Regions from separate parts of the Pseudomonas sp. Teo4 genome, predicted to be linked through region 1. Evidence: predicted binding sites of a transcription regulator. Region 1 holds the regulator's gene; the other holds the start of a gene.

Region 1 (7,244 bases):
ACACCAATCATCTCAAGGCTCGACAACTGCTCGGTGGACTTCATGTTGCCGATTTCGGCGGTCAACGCAGAGCCTGCGCGCCCGGCAAACAGCAGCGCGGTCACCACCGGGCCGAGTTCTCGCAGCAAGGTCAGGGCAACCATCTGCCCCACCGCCTGCTCGGAGCCGTACTTGGTCAGGATGCTGTAACCCTGCAGCGCCAGCACCATGCCGATGAACACGCCCGACACGACGATGATCGCCAGCGACAGCACGCCAACCGAATACAGCTGTTTGGTCAGCAGCTGGAAACCGCCGCCGATGCCGCCACGCCCCACCAGCGCATGGAACAGGAACAGACAGGAACGCCCCAGCACCGCCAGCACGTCGATCGCCGAGCGACCGAACAGACGGATACGTTCGAGTAAGGATTTTCTGCGCATCAACGCGCCCCCAGCAGATCGGCGCGATAGTCAGGCGCGGGAAAGTGGAATGGCACCGGACCGTCCGGGTCACCCTTCATGAACTGGCGAATGCGCGGGTTGTCGGAACCCATCAGTTCGTCAGGGGTGCCCTGGCCCAATACCTGCCCATCACCGACCACATAGATGTAGTCGGCGATGCTGGCGGTTTCGGCCAGATCGTGGGACACGACGATGCTGGTGATGCCCAGCGCGTCATTGAGCAGACGAATCAACCGCACCAGCACGCCCATGGCGATCGGGTCCTGGCCGACGAACGGCTCGTCGTACATCAGAATCTGCGGATCCAGTGCAATAGCCCGGGCCAGCGCCACACGGCGCTTCATGCCACCCGACAGTTCGTCCGGCATCAGGTCGATGGCGCCGCGCAGGCCGACGGCCTGCAGCTTCATGAGCACGATGTCACGAATCATTTCATCCGACAGCTGGGTGTGCACCCGCAACGGAAACGCGACATTCTCGAACACGTCGAGGTCGGTGAACAGAGCGCCGCTCTGGAACAGCACCCCCATTTGCTTGCGTGCGTCGAACAGGTCGCTTCGGGACAGGGTCGGCAGGTTCTGCCCGGCCACCCAGACTTCGCCGCTGGCTGGACGCAGTTGCGCCCCCATCAGACGCAGCAACGTGGTCTTGCCGCAACCCGATGGCCCCATGATGCCGGTGACCTTGCCGCGCGGGATGCGTATGTCGACATTGCTGAAAATGCTGCGCGAACCGCGCTTGAAGGTGACTCCCTTCAACTCGACCGCGTAGGCGCTATCCACACTCATCTAGACTCCTTGCTAGTGCAGCCTCGTCCTAGTGGACGCCGGCCCTCATCTTGAAGGCACACACGCCCCTGGCGGGCCGAATAGCAGGGAACTATATCACCGCTGACAGTGCCGCCCCAAGGCCATGCATGGAGTCGTTCAGCCCAGGGACAGACTTTCATGACATTTGATAGGACAATCGAAAGGGTGAGGGTTTCTTCTATTGCGGCTATAATCGCCGCCTTTTCATCAGGCATTGCTTTCCGACATGAGCCAATCCAGCGAGCTGATCCAATCCGCCCAGCGTACCCTGCGCCTTGAACTCGAGGCCGTCCAGAGCCTGATGGCCCGCATCGACGCTAGCTTCGTCAAGGCGTGCGAGCTGATTCTGGCGAGCAAGGGCCGGGTCGTCGTGGTCGGCATGGGCAAGTCGGGGCACATCGGCAACAAGATCGCCGCGACCCTGGCCAGCACCGGCACGACGGCGTTTTTCGTGCATCCGGCCGAAGCCAGCCATGGCGACATGGGCATGATCACCCGCGACGACGTCATTCTTGCCCTGTCCAATTCCGGCAGCACCGCTGAAATCGTCACCCTGCTGCCGCTGATCAAGCGCCTGGGCATCCAGATGATCAGCCTCACCGGCAACCCGGACTCGCCGCTAGCGCAGGCTGCGGAGGTCAACCTCGACGCCAGCGTCGCTCAAGAGGCCTGCCCGCTGAACCTGGCACCCACCTCCTCCACCACCGCCGCACTGGTGCTGGGCGACGCCCTGGCCATCGCGCTGCTCGAGGCCCGCGGGTTCACCGCCGAAGACTTCGCCTTCTCGCACCCCGGTGGCGCCCTTGGCCGCCGTCTGCTGCTGAAGGTCGAGAACGTCATGCACTCGGGCGATGAACTGCCGCAGGTGCAACGTGGCACCCTGCTCAAGGACGCGCTGCTGGAAATGTCGCGCAAAGGCTTGGGCATGACCGTTGTTCTCGAACAGGACGGCACGCTGGCCGGGATATTCACCGACGGCGACCTGCGCCGCAGCCTGGACCGCAACATCGACGTGCACAGCACCCTGATCGACGAAGTGATGACCGTGCACGGCAAGACCGCTCGCGCCGAAATGCTGGCCGCCGAAGCCCTGAAGATCATGGAAGACCACAAGATCAGCGCACTGGTGGTAGTCGACCAGAACGACCGCCCGACTGGCGCCCTGAACATGCACGACCTGCTGCGCGCCGGGGTCATGTAAGGAGAGCAATGGACATGAACCACGACCTGATGCAACGCGGCAAGGCCATCAAGCTGGCCGTCTTCGACGTCGACGGTGTCCTCACCGACGGCCGCCTGTACTTCCTCGAAGACGGCAGCGAATTCAAGACCTTCAACACCCTGGACGGCCAAGGCATCAAGATGCTCATGGCCTCCGGCGTGACCACGGCGATCATCAGCGGGCGCAAGACCCCGGTGGTCGAGCGCCGGGCCAAGAACCTGGGCATCCCGCACCTGTTCCAAGGCAGGGAAGACAAACTGGTGGTTCTGGACGGCCTGCTCGCCGAACTGGGCCTAAGCTATGAACAAGTCGCCTATCTGGGTGACGACCTGCCCGACCTTCCGGTGATTCGCCGGGTCGGCCTGGGCATGGCGGTGGCCAGCGCCGCGCCGTTCGTTCGCCAGCACGCCCACGGCGTGACCCAGGCACGCGGCGGCGAAGGGGCTGCCCGCGAGTTCTGTGAACTGATCATGCAGGCCCAGGGCACCCTGGACGCTGCCAACGCCAATTACCTGTAAGGCCGCCCATGTTCAGCAAGAAAGCCCGCAATATTGCGCTGCTCGCGGTCATTGCCGCCCTGCTGGTGGCAATCGGCTACTGGAACGTCAGCCCGGAGAGCTTCCTCGACAAGCCGGCGGCTCAGGTGGACGAGAGCGCGATCGACTACTATGCGATCAATGCCCATAGCGTGCAGTTTCTGCCCGATGGCAAGCTGCAGTATGAGATGACCGCCGACAAGGTGGAGCACCTCACCGCCAGTGAAGTTACCCTGCTGACCAAACCCGACCTGCACATGTACCGCGGCACCGAGTACCCCTGGCATGTGCAAAGCGAGCGCGCCGAGGTCAACCCGGACGGCTCCGAGGTCGAACTGATCGACCAGGTTCGCGTTGCCCGTACCGACGAAAAGCAGCGCGAAATGATCATCACCAGCTCACGCATGACCGTGTTCCCGCAGAAGCAATATGCGCAGACCGAGCAAGCCGTTAGAATCGACGGCGCCGGTGGCACGACTACGGGCAAAGGAATGAAAGCGTATTTGAAAGAAGGCAAGATGGACTTGCTCTCTAACGTAAGAGGACAGTATGAGGCTCGTTAAAACCCTCCCCCTTTTGCTCAGCCTGAGCGCAGCACTGGGAAGCGCGAGCGCCTTCGCCCTGCCGAACGACCGTGACCAGCCGATCCGCATCCAGGCCGACAATGCTCACCTGGACGACAAGCAAGGTGTGGCCACCTACACCGGCGATGTGATCATCACCCAAGGTTCGATGATGATCAAAGGCAACACCGTGACCATCACTCGCGCCCAGTCAGGCGACATCGACGTGGTGACCTCGGTGGGCAACCTGGCCTACTTCGAGCAGCAGCAGAGCGCCGCCAAGCCCGATAAAATGAAAGGCTGGGCCGTGACCATCCAGTACCAGGCGCAGAAGGACATGGTGATCCTCACCGACCGCGCCAAGGTCGAGAACGAAGGCAACACCACCGAAGGCGAGAAGATCGTCTACAACACCAAGACCCAGGTTGCGACCGCGGGCCGTGGTGGCAACGTGACTGCACCGCGTCAGCGTATCGACATGGTGATCCAGCCGAAGAAGAAGGCCGAGTAAATGGCAACCCTCAAAGCCCAGCATCTGGCCAAGAGCTACAAGGGTCGGCAAGTCGTGCGCGACGTCAGCCTGTCGATCGACAGCGGCCAGATCGTCGGCCTGCTCGGCCCCAACGGCGCCGGCAAGACCACCTGCTTCTACATGATCGTAGGCCTGGTCCAGGCCGATCAGGGCCGCGTGCGCATCGACAACCTCGATGTCAGCCACCAACCGATGCACGGTCGCGCCCGTGCCGGTATCGGCTACCTGCCCCAGGAAGCCTCGATCTTCCGCAAGCTGTCGGTGGCCGACAACATCATGGCGATTCTCGAGACCCGCAAGGACCTCGACCGCGATGGCCGCCGCAAGGAGCTGGAAAGCCTGCTGCAGGAGTTCCACATCAGCCACATCCGCGACAACCTCGGCATGAGCCTGTCCGGTGGTGAGCGACGCCGCGTCGAGATCGCCCGGGCACTGGCAACCGCACCGAAGTTCATCCTGCTGGACGAGCCGTTCGCCGGTGTCGACCCGATTTCCGTGGGCGACATCAAGCAGATCATCCACCACCTCAAGGCCAAGGGCATCGGTGTTCTGATCACCGACCACAACGTCCGCGAGACCCTGGATATCTGCGAAACCGCTTACATCGTCAATGATGGTCAACTGATCGCCGAGGGCGATGCCGAGACCATCCTGGCCAACGATCTGGTCAAAGAGGTTTACCTGGGTCACGAGTTCCGGCTCTGACCTCGGCGCGCCTGGAGCACTGGCAATAGCGCCTCAACGAGGCTTAAGTTGTTACAGCGCTCTAGGCAAACGCTACAATTTAAGGCATAAAACTTGCTTGATTTGGCGCCCCGGCGCCCTCGTGTAGTGGATGGCGCATGCGCGCCGGCGAACAAGGTATTTAGCCCCTGCCATGAAACCATCGCTCGTCCTAAAAATGGGCCAGCAACTGACGATGACACCGCAGTTGCAACAGGCCATCCGCCTGCTCCAGCTTTCTACCCTGGACCTCCAACAGGAAATCCAGGAAGCGCTGGAGTCCAATCCGATGCTCGAACGTCAGGAAGACGGCGACGACTTCGACAACAGCGACCCGATGGCGGACAACGCCGAGAACAAGCCGGCCGCCGAAGTTCAGGACAACAGTTTCCAGGAAAGCACGCCCAGTGCCGAGAACCTGGAGGACGGTGAGTGGAACGAGCGCATTCCCAACGAGCTTCCAGTCGACACGGCCTGGGAAGACATCTACCAGACCAGCGCCAGCAGCCTGCCCAGCAACGATGATGACGAGTGGGACTTCACCACCCGCACATCCGCAGGCGAGAGCCTGCAGAGCCACCTGCTGTGGCAACTGAACCTGGCACCGATGTCGGACACCGACCGCCTGATCGCCGTCACCCTGATCGACAGCATCAACGACCAGGGCTACCTGGAAGACACCCTCGAAGAAATCTGCGAGGGCTTCGACCCAGAGCTGGACATCGAACTCGACGAGGTCGAAGCCGTCCTGCATCGCATCCAGCAGTTCGAGCCCGCCGGGGTCGGCGCACGCAATCTTGGCGAGTGCTTGCTGCTGCAACTGCGCCAACTGCCCGCCAGCACACCGTGGATGACCGAAGCCAAACGCTTGGTGGTCGACTTCATCGACCTGCTCGGCAGCCGCGACTACAGCCAGTTGATGCGCCGCATGAAGCTCAAGGAAGACGAGCTGCGCCAGGTCATCGAACTGGTGCAGAGCCTCAACCCGCGCCCAGGCTCGCAGATCGAATCCAGCGAACCGGAATACGTGGTGCCCGACGTGATCGTGCGCAAGGACAGCGACCGCTGGCTGGTCGAGCTGAACCAGGAGGCGATCCCACGCCTGCGGGTCAATCCACAGTACGCCGGGTTTGTCCGCCGCGCCGACACCAGCGCCGACAACACCTTCATGCGCAATCAGCTGCAGGAGGCTCGCTGGTTCATCAAGAGCCTGCAAAGCCGCAACGAAACCCTGATGAAGGTCGCCACCCAGATCGTCGAGCACCAACGCGGCTTCCTCGACCACGGTGACGAAGCGATGAAGCCGTTGGTGCTGCACGACATCGCCGAAGCGGTAGGCATGCACGAGTCGACGATTTCCCGGGTCACCACCCAGAAATACATGCACACACCCCGTGGCATCTACGAACTGAAATACTTTTTCTCCAGCCACGTCAGCACCTCCGAAGGCGGAGAATGCTCGTCTACGGCGATCCGCGCGATCATCAAGAAACTGGTTGCGGCGGAAAATCAGAAAAAGCCATTGAGTGACAGCAAGATCGCTGGTTTACTGGAGGCACAAGGCATTCAGGTAGCCCGTCGCACCGTCGCCAAGTACCGCGAGTCCCTCGGCATCGCGCCGTCGAGCGAGCGCAAGCGACTGATGTAGCCCCTGAATGTGCCAAAGCGTTTGCGGGGCAGGTGCAATACCTGCCTCTTTATGCACGGGCAACAAAGGAGAAGCTGTATGCAAGTCAACATCAGTGGACACCATGTAGAAGTCACCTCCCCTCTGCGCGACTACGTAGAGCAAAAGCTTAAGCGCGTGGAGGGTCACTTCGACAAGATCACCAACGTGCAGGTCATCCTGAAAGTCGAGAAACTGCAACAGAAGGTCGAAGCGACCCTGCAGATTCCCGGTGGCGAAGTGGTAGCAAACGCGGAACACGAAGACATGTATGCAGCGATCGACGCCATGGCCGACAAGCTCGACCGCCAACTGAAAAAACACAAGGAAAAACAGCAAAGCCTGCTGCAAGGTGCAGCCGCACGCTGATCCCCCTCATCCATGATCCGACTTGAAACCATCCTGACCCCCGGCCGTTCCCTGGTGAACGTGCCGGGAGGCAGTAAAAAGCGCGCCCTGGAAAAGGTCGCCAACCTCATTGCCGAACAAGTGCCAGAGCTGGAGATGCAAGACGTCTTCGAAAAACTGATCGGCCGTGAAAAACTCGGCTCGACCGGTTTCGGCAACGGTATTGCCATCCCTCACTGCCGACTTGAAGGTTGCACTGCACCGGTTAGCGCACTGCTGCACCTGGATGCCCCTATCGATTACGACGCCATCGATGGCGCCCCGGTCGACCTGCTGTTCGTCCTGCTGGTCCCCGAAGCCGCCACTGATGCCCACCTAGAACTGCTGCGCCAGATCGCCAGC
Region 2 (7,244 bases), on a different contig from region 1:
CGCCCCCGCGGCGCATCGCGAGCAAGGCTCGCTCCTACGTCTGTTTCGGGCCAGTCACGCCTACGACAGAGGTGCGCGACCGCCTTGTTTGCTCGACTCGAGACCAAGCCATGCGCCAAAAGCGGTCGCGCGCGGATCTCACAGGAATAATTGGCCAGAAACAGACGTAGGAGCGAGCCTTGCTCGCGATGCGCCGCGCGGGCGGCGCTCGATTTCATAGGCGCCGAAAATCTCGCGGCAAGCCTTGTAAAACAAAAACGCCCCCGGCCTTTCGACCGGGGGCGTTTTCGTTTCAGCTCAAGCTAGACGATCAAGCCTTGGCTTTCTTGGCAGCGCGGGTACGCTCGCCTTCGTCCAGGATCTTCTTGCGCAGACGGATCGACTTCGGAGTGACTTCGCACAGCTCGTCGTCCTGGATGAACTCCAGGGCCTGCTCGAGGGTGTGACGAACTGGCGGAACCAGAGCGATGACTTCGTCTTTGCCCGAAGCACGCATGTTGTCGAGCTTCTTGCCTTTGGTCGGGTTAACGCCCAGGTCGTTGTCACGGCTGTTCAGACCGATGATCTGACCGTTGTAGATGTCCTGGCCGTGCTCGATGAACAGCTTGCCGCGAGCCTGCAGGGTTTCCAGCGAGTAGGTCAGCGCCTTGCCGGTCTCGATCGAAACCAGAACACCGTTCAGACGGCCGGACATGCTGCCAGCTTTCATGGTGTCGTAGCGATCGAAGATCGAGGTCAGGATGCCTGCACCGTTGGTCAGGGTCAGGAACTGGTTACGGAAACCGATCAGACCGCGAGCAGGTACGTTGTACTCCAGACGTACACGGCCTTTGCCATCCGGCGCCATGTTGGTCAGGTCGCCCTTACGCAGGCCCATTTCTTCCATGACCTTGCCCTGGGATTCTTCAGGGATGTCGATGGTGACGTTTTCGAACGGTTCCTGCTTCACGCCGTTGACTTCACGGATGATCACTTCAGGACGGCCTACAGCCATCTCGAAGCCTTCGCGACGCATGGTTTCGATCAGAACCGACAGGTGCAGCTCACCACGGCCGGAAACCTTGAACTTGTCAGCCGAGTCGCCTTCTTCAACGCGCAGTGCAACGTTGTACAGCAGCTCTTTGTCCAGACGCTCTTTGATGTTACGGCTGGTGACGAACTTGCCTTCCTTACCGCAGAACGGCGAGTCGTTGACCTGGAAGGTCATCGAAACGGTCGGCTCGTCAACGGTCAGCGGCTTCATCGCTTCGACGTTGTTCATGTCGCACAGGGTGTCGGAGATGAACAGCTCATCGAAACCGCTGATGCAGACGATGTCGCCAGCCTGAGCTTCTTCGACGTCAACACGGTGCAGGCCGTGGTGACCCATCAGCTTCAGGATACGGCCGTTACGCTTCTTGCCGTCGACATCGATGGCAACAACCGGAGTGTTCGGCTTGACGCGACCACGTGCGATACGGCCAACGCCGATAACGCCCAGGAAGCTGTTGTAGTCCAGAGCGGAGATTTGCATCTGGAACGGGCCATCGACGTCAACGTTCGGCGCTGGAACGTTGTCGACGATCGACTGGTACAGCGGGGTCATGTCTTCAGCCATATCGGTGTGGTCCAGACCGGCGATGCCGTTCAGGGCCGAGGCGTAGACAACCTGGAAGTCCAGCTGGTCGTCGGTAGCACCGAGGTTGTCGAACAGGTCGAAGATCTGGTCCAGAACCCAGTCAGGACGTGCGCCCGGACGGTCGACCTTGTTGATCACGACGATCGGCTTCAGGCCAGCTTCGAAGGCCTTCTTGGTCACGAAGCGGGTTTGTGGCATCGGGCCGTCTTGGGCGTCGACCAGCAGCAGCACGGAGTCGACCATCGACATTACGCGCTCAACCTCGCCACCGAAGTCGGCGTGGCCGGGGGTGTCGACGATGTTGATGTGGTAGCCGTTCCAGTTGATGGCGGTGTTTTTCGCCAGAATGGTAATACCGCGCTCTTTTTCCTGGTCGTTGGAGTCCATGACGCGCTCGTCGTTGAGCTCGTTACGCTCCAGGGTGCCGGACTGGCGCAGGAGTTTGTCGACCAGGGTGGTTTTACCATGGTCAACGTGGGCGATGATGGCGATGTTACGCAGATTTTCGATCACAACTGTATCTCGATCAGAGGATTCGGTTGCCGCCCAGTCTAGGCGGCCAATATGAAGTTAAAAGGCTCAGCGGGCCCGGCGGTCGGGAGGGCGATGGCGGATGCTGCCGCCATACAGCCCTGGCGTCTTATGTCGGACGATAAACACGCACATTGGCATGTCCCTCACTGAGCAGGTGGTGTGCGTGCAGACGGCTCATCACACCCTTGTCGCAATACAGCAGGTACTGGCGGTTGGCATCCAGGTTCTTGAACTTGCTGTTGATCGCGTAGAACGGCAGCGTCTGGACTTCGACGCCTTCGATGACCAGGGGTTGGTCTTCCTGGGCATCGGGGTGACGAATGTCGATGACAATCTGGCCCGGCAACGCCTCGGCCACTTCCTCGATTTCGACGTCTTTGCCCAGCTCGTCGATCACATGGTCGATGGAGATGAACTTGGCGCGCTCCAGAGCGCGCTCAAGCACGGCCATGTCGAACTGCTTCTCTTCATGCTCCATGCGGTGACGCTTGGCATGAGTGGTCGGGTTCACCGAAATCACACCACAGTACTCTGGCATGTGTTTGGCGAACTCGGCAGTGCCGATCTGATAGGCGGTGTCGATGATGTCCTGCTTGTGGCTGGCCAGCAGCGGGCGCAGCACCAGCTTGTCGGTGGCCGAGTCGATGATCGACAGGTTTGGCAGGGTCTGGCTGGACACCTGGGAAATCGCCTCGCCGGTGACCAGCGCATCGATTTCCAGACGTTCGGCCATGCGCGCCGCGCCGCGCAGCATCATGCGCTTGAGGGTCACGCCCATGTAGCTGTTGTCGACCTTGTTGAGGATCTCGCCGACCACTTCCTCGAACGGTACGCTGATGAACAGCACGCGCTGGCTGCTGCCGAACTTCTTCCACAGGTAGTGGGCAACTTCCATCACGCCCAGTTCGTGGGCACGGCCACCGAGGTTGAAGAAGCAGAAGTGGGTCATCAGGCCGCGGCGCATCATCTGATAGGCCGCCACGGTGGAGTCGAAGCCACCGGACATCAGCACCAGGGTCTGTTCCAAAGCGCCGAGCGGGTAGCCGCCAATGCCGTTGTGCTGGTTGTGGATGACATACAGGCGCTGATCGCGGATTTCGATGCGCACCAGCACTTCCGGGGTCTTCAGGTCGATACCGGTGGCGCCACACTGCTGACGCAGCTGGCTGCCGACGTAGCGGTCGACGTCCATGGAAGTGAAGTCGTGGTGGCCACCACGCTTGCAGCGCACGGCGAAGCGCTTGCCGGCCAGCAGATGGCCGAAGTGGTGCTTGCACTTGGCGACGATATCGTCGAAGTCACCCAGCGGGTACTCCTCGACCTGCAGGAAGTGGGTGATACCCGGCGTGCAGGTGAGGCGCTCGATCATCTCGCGCTGGACCTTCTCGTCCTCGACGCGGGTGACCACTTCGAGATTGTCCCAGACACCATCGACCGCGAGCTCAGGATCGAGGTCCTTGAGCACGACACGGATGTTCTTGCCGAGCTGGCGGATGAAGCGCTTGCGCACCGGCCGGCTCTTGATGGTGATCTCTGGGAAGACTTTGACGATAAGTTTCATTGGGTTAACAGCGCGCGCAGGGCCTGCCGAAAATGAGGGGCGCGAATTATAGCGGAAATTGCTCAGGATTTGACCAACTTTTGTACAGAAGGTTGGAATTAGCTTGGCTGCACCGGCCTCATCGCCGGCAAGCCGGCTCCTACAGGGATATCGAGGGCACCACAGCTGTGGGAGCCAGCTTGCCGGCGATGAGGCCCCCAAAGGATGCACGCCCGTCCAAACATGCACACTATTGGTGCGCACAAGACGAAACTCGCATCTTAAGGGTGCATTTTTCTTCCGCGAACCGCCGCCAGATGCCCCTAAACGCCCCCTTTTATCCCGCTCTCGCCATTTTTGGGCACTGGCATGCAATTTGCTCTCTTGTGAGGCAGGTAAGCTTGGCCGACTATGCGCGCCCGGCGACACCCTTTTTCCAGGGCAGCGGCTAAGCGCCCTAGACCATCCGGAGGACAACATGTCGAAGTCGGTTCAACTCATCAAAGATCATGACGTCAAGTGGATTGATCTGCGTTTCACGGACACCAAAGGCAAACAGCACCACGTCACCATGCCCGCTCGCGACGCGCTGGATGACGACTTCTTCGAAGCTGGCAAAATGTTCGACGGCTCGTCGATCGAAGGCTGGAAAGGCATCGAAGCTTCCGACATGATCCTGCTGCCGGACGACTCCTCCGCCGTCCTGGACCCGTTCACCGAAGAGCCGACCCTGATCCTGGTCTGCGACGTGATCGAACCGTCCACCATGCAAGGCTACGACCGCGACCCACGCGCAATCGCCAAGCGTGCTGAAGAGTTCCTGAAATCCACCGGTATCGGTGACACCGTTCTGGTAGGCCCGGAGCCTGAGTTCTTCATCTTCGACCAAGTGAAGTTCAAGTCCGACATCTCGGGCTCGATGTTCAAGATCTACTCCGAGCAAGGCTCCTGGATGACCGATCAGGACGTCGAAGGCGGCAACAAGGGCCACCGTCCTGCTGTCAAAGGCGGCTACTTCCCGGTTCCACCATGCGACCACGACCACGAAATCCGTACTGCCATGTGCAACGCCATGGAAGAAATGGGCCTGGTCGTCGAAGTTCACCACCACGAAGTGGCCACCGCTGGCCAGAACGAAATCGGTGTGCGCTTCAACACCCTGGTAACCAAGGCTGACGAAGTTCAGACCCTGAAGTACTGCGTGCACAACGTTGCCGATGCTTACGGCAAGACCGCTACCTTCATGCCGAAGCCACTGTACGGCGACAACGGCTCGGGCATGCACGTTCACATGTCGATCTCCAAAGACGGCAAGAACACCTTCTCCGGTGAAGGCTATGCCGGCCTGTCCGACACCGCCCTGTACTTCATCGGCGGTATCATCAAGCACGGTAAGGCCCTGAACGGCTTCACCAACCCGGCTACCAACTCCTACAAGCGTCTGGTTCCAGGCTTCGAAGCTCCGGTCATGCTGGCCTACTCGGCCCGTAACCGTTCGGCCTCGATCCGTATTCCTTACGTTTCCAGCCCGAAAGCCCGCCGTATCGAAGCGCGCTTCCCGGACCCGGCTGCCAACCCGTACCTGTGCTTCGCCGCACTGCTGATGGCCGGCCTGGACGGTATCCAGAACAAGATCCACCCAGGCGATGCCGCCGACAAGAACCTGTACGACCTGCCGCCTGAAGAGGCCAAGGAAATCCCGCAGGTTTGCGGCAGCCTGAAAGAGGCCCTGGAAGAGCTGGACAAAGGCCGTGCGTTCCTGACCAAGGGCGGCGTGTTCTCCGACGACTTCATCGATGCCTACATCGAGCTGAAGTCGGAAGAAGAGATCAAGGTCCGTACCTTCGTTCACCCGCTGGAATACGACCTGTACTACAGCGTCTGATTTAGTCGGCGCGTTGCGCTGATAAAATCACCAGAAACGGCCTTCATACGAAGGCCGTTTCTGTTTGCGGACAGAATTATCAGGCGCTTCCTACAAGCGAAGACCCGCAGGCTGGCCACACTCAGGTCTCCATTTACCAGGAGATCGCCATGCGCCTTGCACCTACCATCACATGCCTCACCTTCGTCATTGTCGGCTGCAGCGCAACTTCGCCCCCACAACCCGATTTCCACCCGCTACTCGCGACCATCGAACAACGCCTGGACCTGGCGGTTTCGGTCGCCGTGCACAAATGGGATCACAAGCTGCCGGTCGAAGCCCCCGAGCGTGAACGGCAAGTGTTGTCTGAAGTCCGCAAGCACGCACCCGACTACGCCCTCACCCCGGACCGAGCCGCCGCGTTCTTCAGCGACCAGATAGAGGCCAACAAGCTCGTTCAATACACGCTCATGGATCGCTGGAACACCTTGGGCAGCAGGCCCCCCACTGAATCCCGCGACCTTGCTCACGAAATTCGCCCACGCCTGGACAAGCTTCAAGCGAACCTGCTGTTCGAGCTACGCCGTGTTGACCGTCTTGCCAAGGATGATTGCCCGAAGCAGCTGGCCAGAGCACTGGAACAACGCACCAATGATCCGCTACGCCACATGGCGCTGGTTCGAGCCACCGCACAGCTGTGCAAGGAACACTGAACAGCGCAATGCTCTATATTGGTGCATAAGAGTTATCAGCGCCCCACGCTGCAGCCCAAAAAAGGTCATTTGAAACGTTAAACCAGCATATTCTGATCCGAATAGGCGCAATTTCAGGTCTTTGTCACGAAATACCGCTTCTTTTCGGAGCCTTGGTTTGTTTCTTGCATTTTCCTGGCATCAGCGGATCCATAGCGCACCCGCCCCTGGCACGGCTGGGGGTATGCAAGCGCCAAAAGAGGTCAACGACGCCTTATGACCATCAGCGATGCACAGCACCGTCTGCTTCTGGACAACCTGACCACGGCCACGCTCCTACTCAACTCGGAGCTACGCCTGGAATACATGAACCCGGCCGCCGAGATGCTCTTGGCCGTGAGTGGTCAGCGCAGCCACGGGCAGTTCATCAGCGAGTTGTTCACCGAATCGACCGAAGCGCTCAACTCGCTGCGCCAGGCCGTGGAACAGGCACACCCGTTTACCAAGCGCGAAGCGCAACTGACGTCGCTGACCGGCCAGACCATCACGGTCGACTATGCCGTCACGCCGATCCTGCATCAGGGCAATACCTTGCTGCTGCTGGAGGTTCACCCGCGTGATCGACTGCTGCGCATAACCAAAGAAGAAGCCCAGCTGAGCAAGCAGGAAACCACCAAGATGCTGGTGCGCGGCCTGGCCCATGAAATAAAGAACCCGCTGGGTGGCATCCGTGGCGCGGCGCAGCTGCTGTCCCGCGAACTGCCCGACGATGGCCTGCGCGACTACACCAATGTGATCATTGAAGAGGCCGACCGATTGCGCAATCTGGTCGACCGCATGCTCGGCTCGAACAAGCTGCCGTCACTGGCCATGACCAACATCCATGAAGTATTGGAGCGGGTCTGTAGCCTGGTGGATGCCGAAAGCCAGGGTTGCATCACTTTGGTGCGCGATTACGACCCTAGCCTGCCGGACGTGCTGATCGACCGCGAACAG

The links. The regulator sigma-54, encoded in region 1, starts transcription at its own class of promoters, with help from an activator protein. The targets are predictions, from matches to a motif close to ANTGGCATNNANNTTGCTNT.
Region 2: glnA (glutamate--ammonia ligase) is a predicted target of sigma-54. The motif match lies at 4,056-4,075, and genes of this name have one in related genera.

The regions. Positions count from the first base shown of each region.
Region 1 covers NZ_JAXCIL010000005.1:44,333-51,576, forward strand. Annotated here, with positions in the region: gene mlaE (lipid asymmetry maintenance ABC transporter permease subunit MlaE) at 1-422, opposite strand, end outside; gene PspTeo4_RS29055 (ATP-binding cassette domain-containing protein) at 422-1,231, opposite strand; gene PspTeo4_RS29060 (KpsF/GutQ family sugar-phosphate isomerase) at 1,479-2,453, shown strand; gene PspTeo4_RS29065 (HAD family hydrolase) at 2,468-2,992, shown strand; gene lptC (LPS export ABC transporter periplasmic protein LptC) at 3,001-3,573, shown strand; gene lptA (lipopolysaccharide transport periplasmic protein LptA) at 3,560-4,084, shown strand; gene lptB (LPS export ABC transporter ATP-binding protein) at 4,085-4,810, shown strand; gene PspTeo4_RS29085 (RNA polymerase factor sigma-54) at 4,983-6,476, shown strand; gene hpf (ribosome hibernation-promoting factor, HPF/YfiA family) at 6,555-6,863, shown strand; gene ptsN (PTS IIA-like nitrogen regulatory protein PtsN) at 6,876-7,244, shown strand, end outside.
Region 2 covers NZ_JAXCIL010000002.1:631,832-639,075, forward strand. Annotated here, with positions in the region: gene typA (translational GTPase TypA) at 311-2,131, opposite strand; gene thiI (tRNA uracil 4-sulfurtransferase ThiI) at 2,259-3,713, opposite strand; gene glnA (glutamate--ammonia ligase) at 4,171-5,577, shown strand; gene PspTeo4_RS19225 (chorismate mutase) at 5,727-6,269, shown strand; gene glnL (nitrogen regulation protein NR(II)) at 6,525-7,244, shown strand, end outside.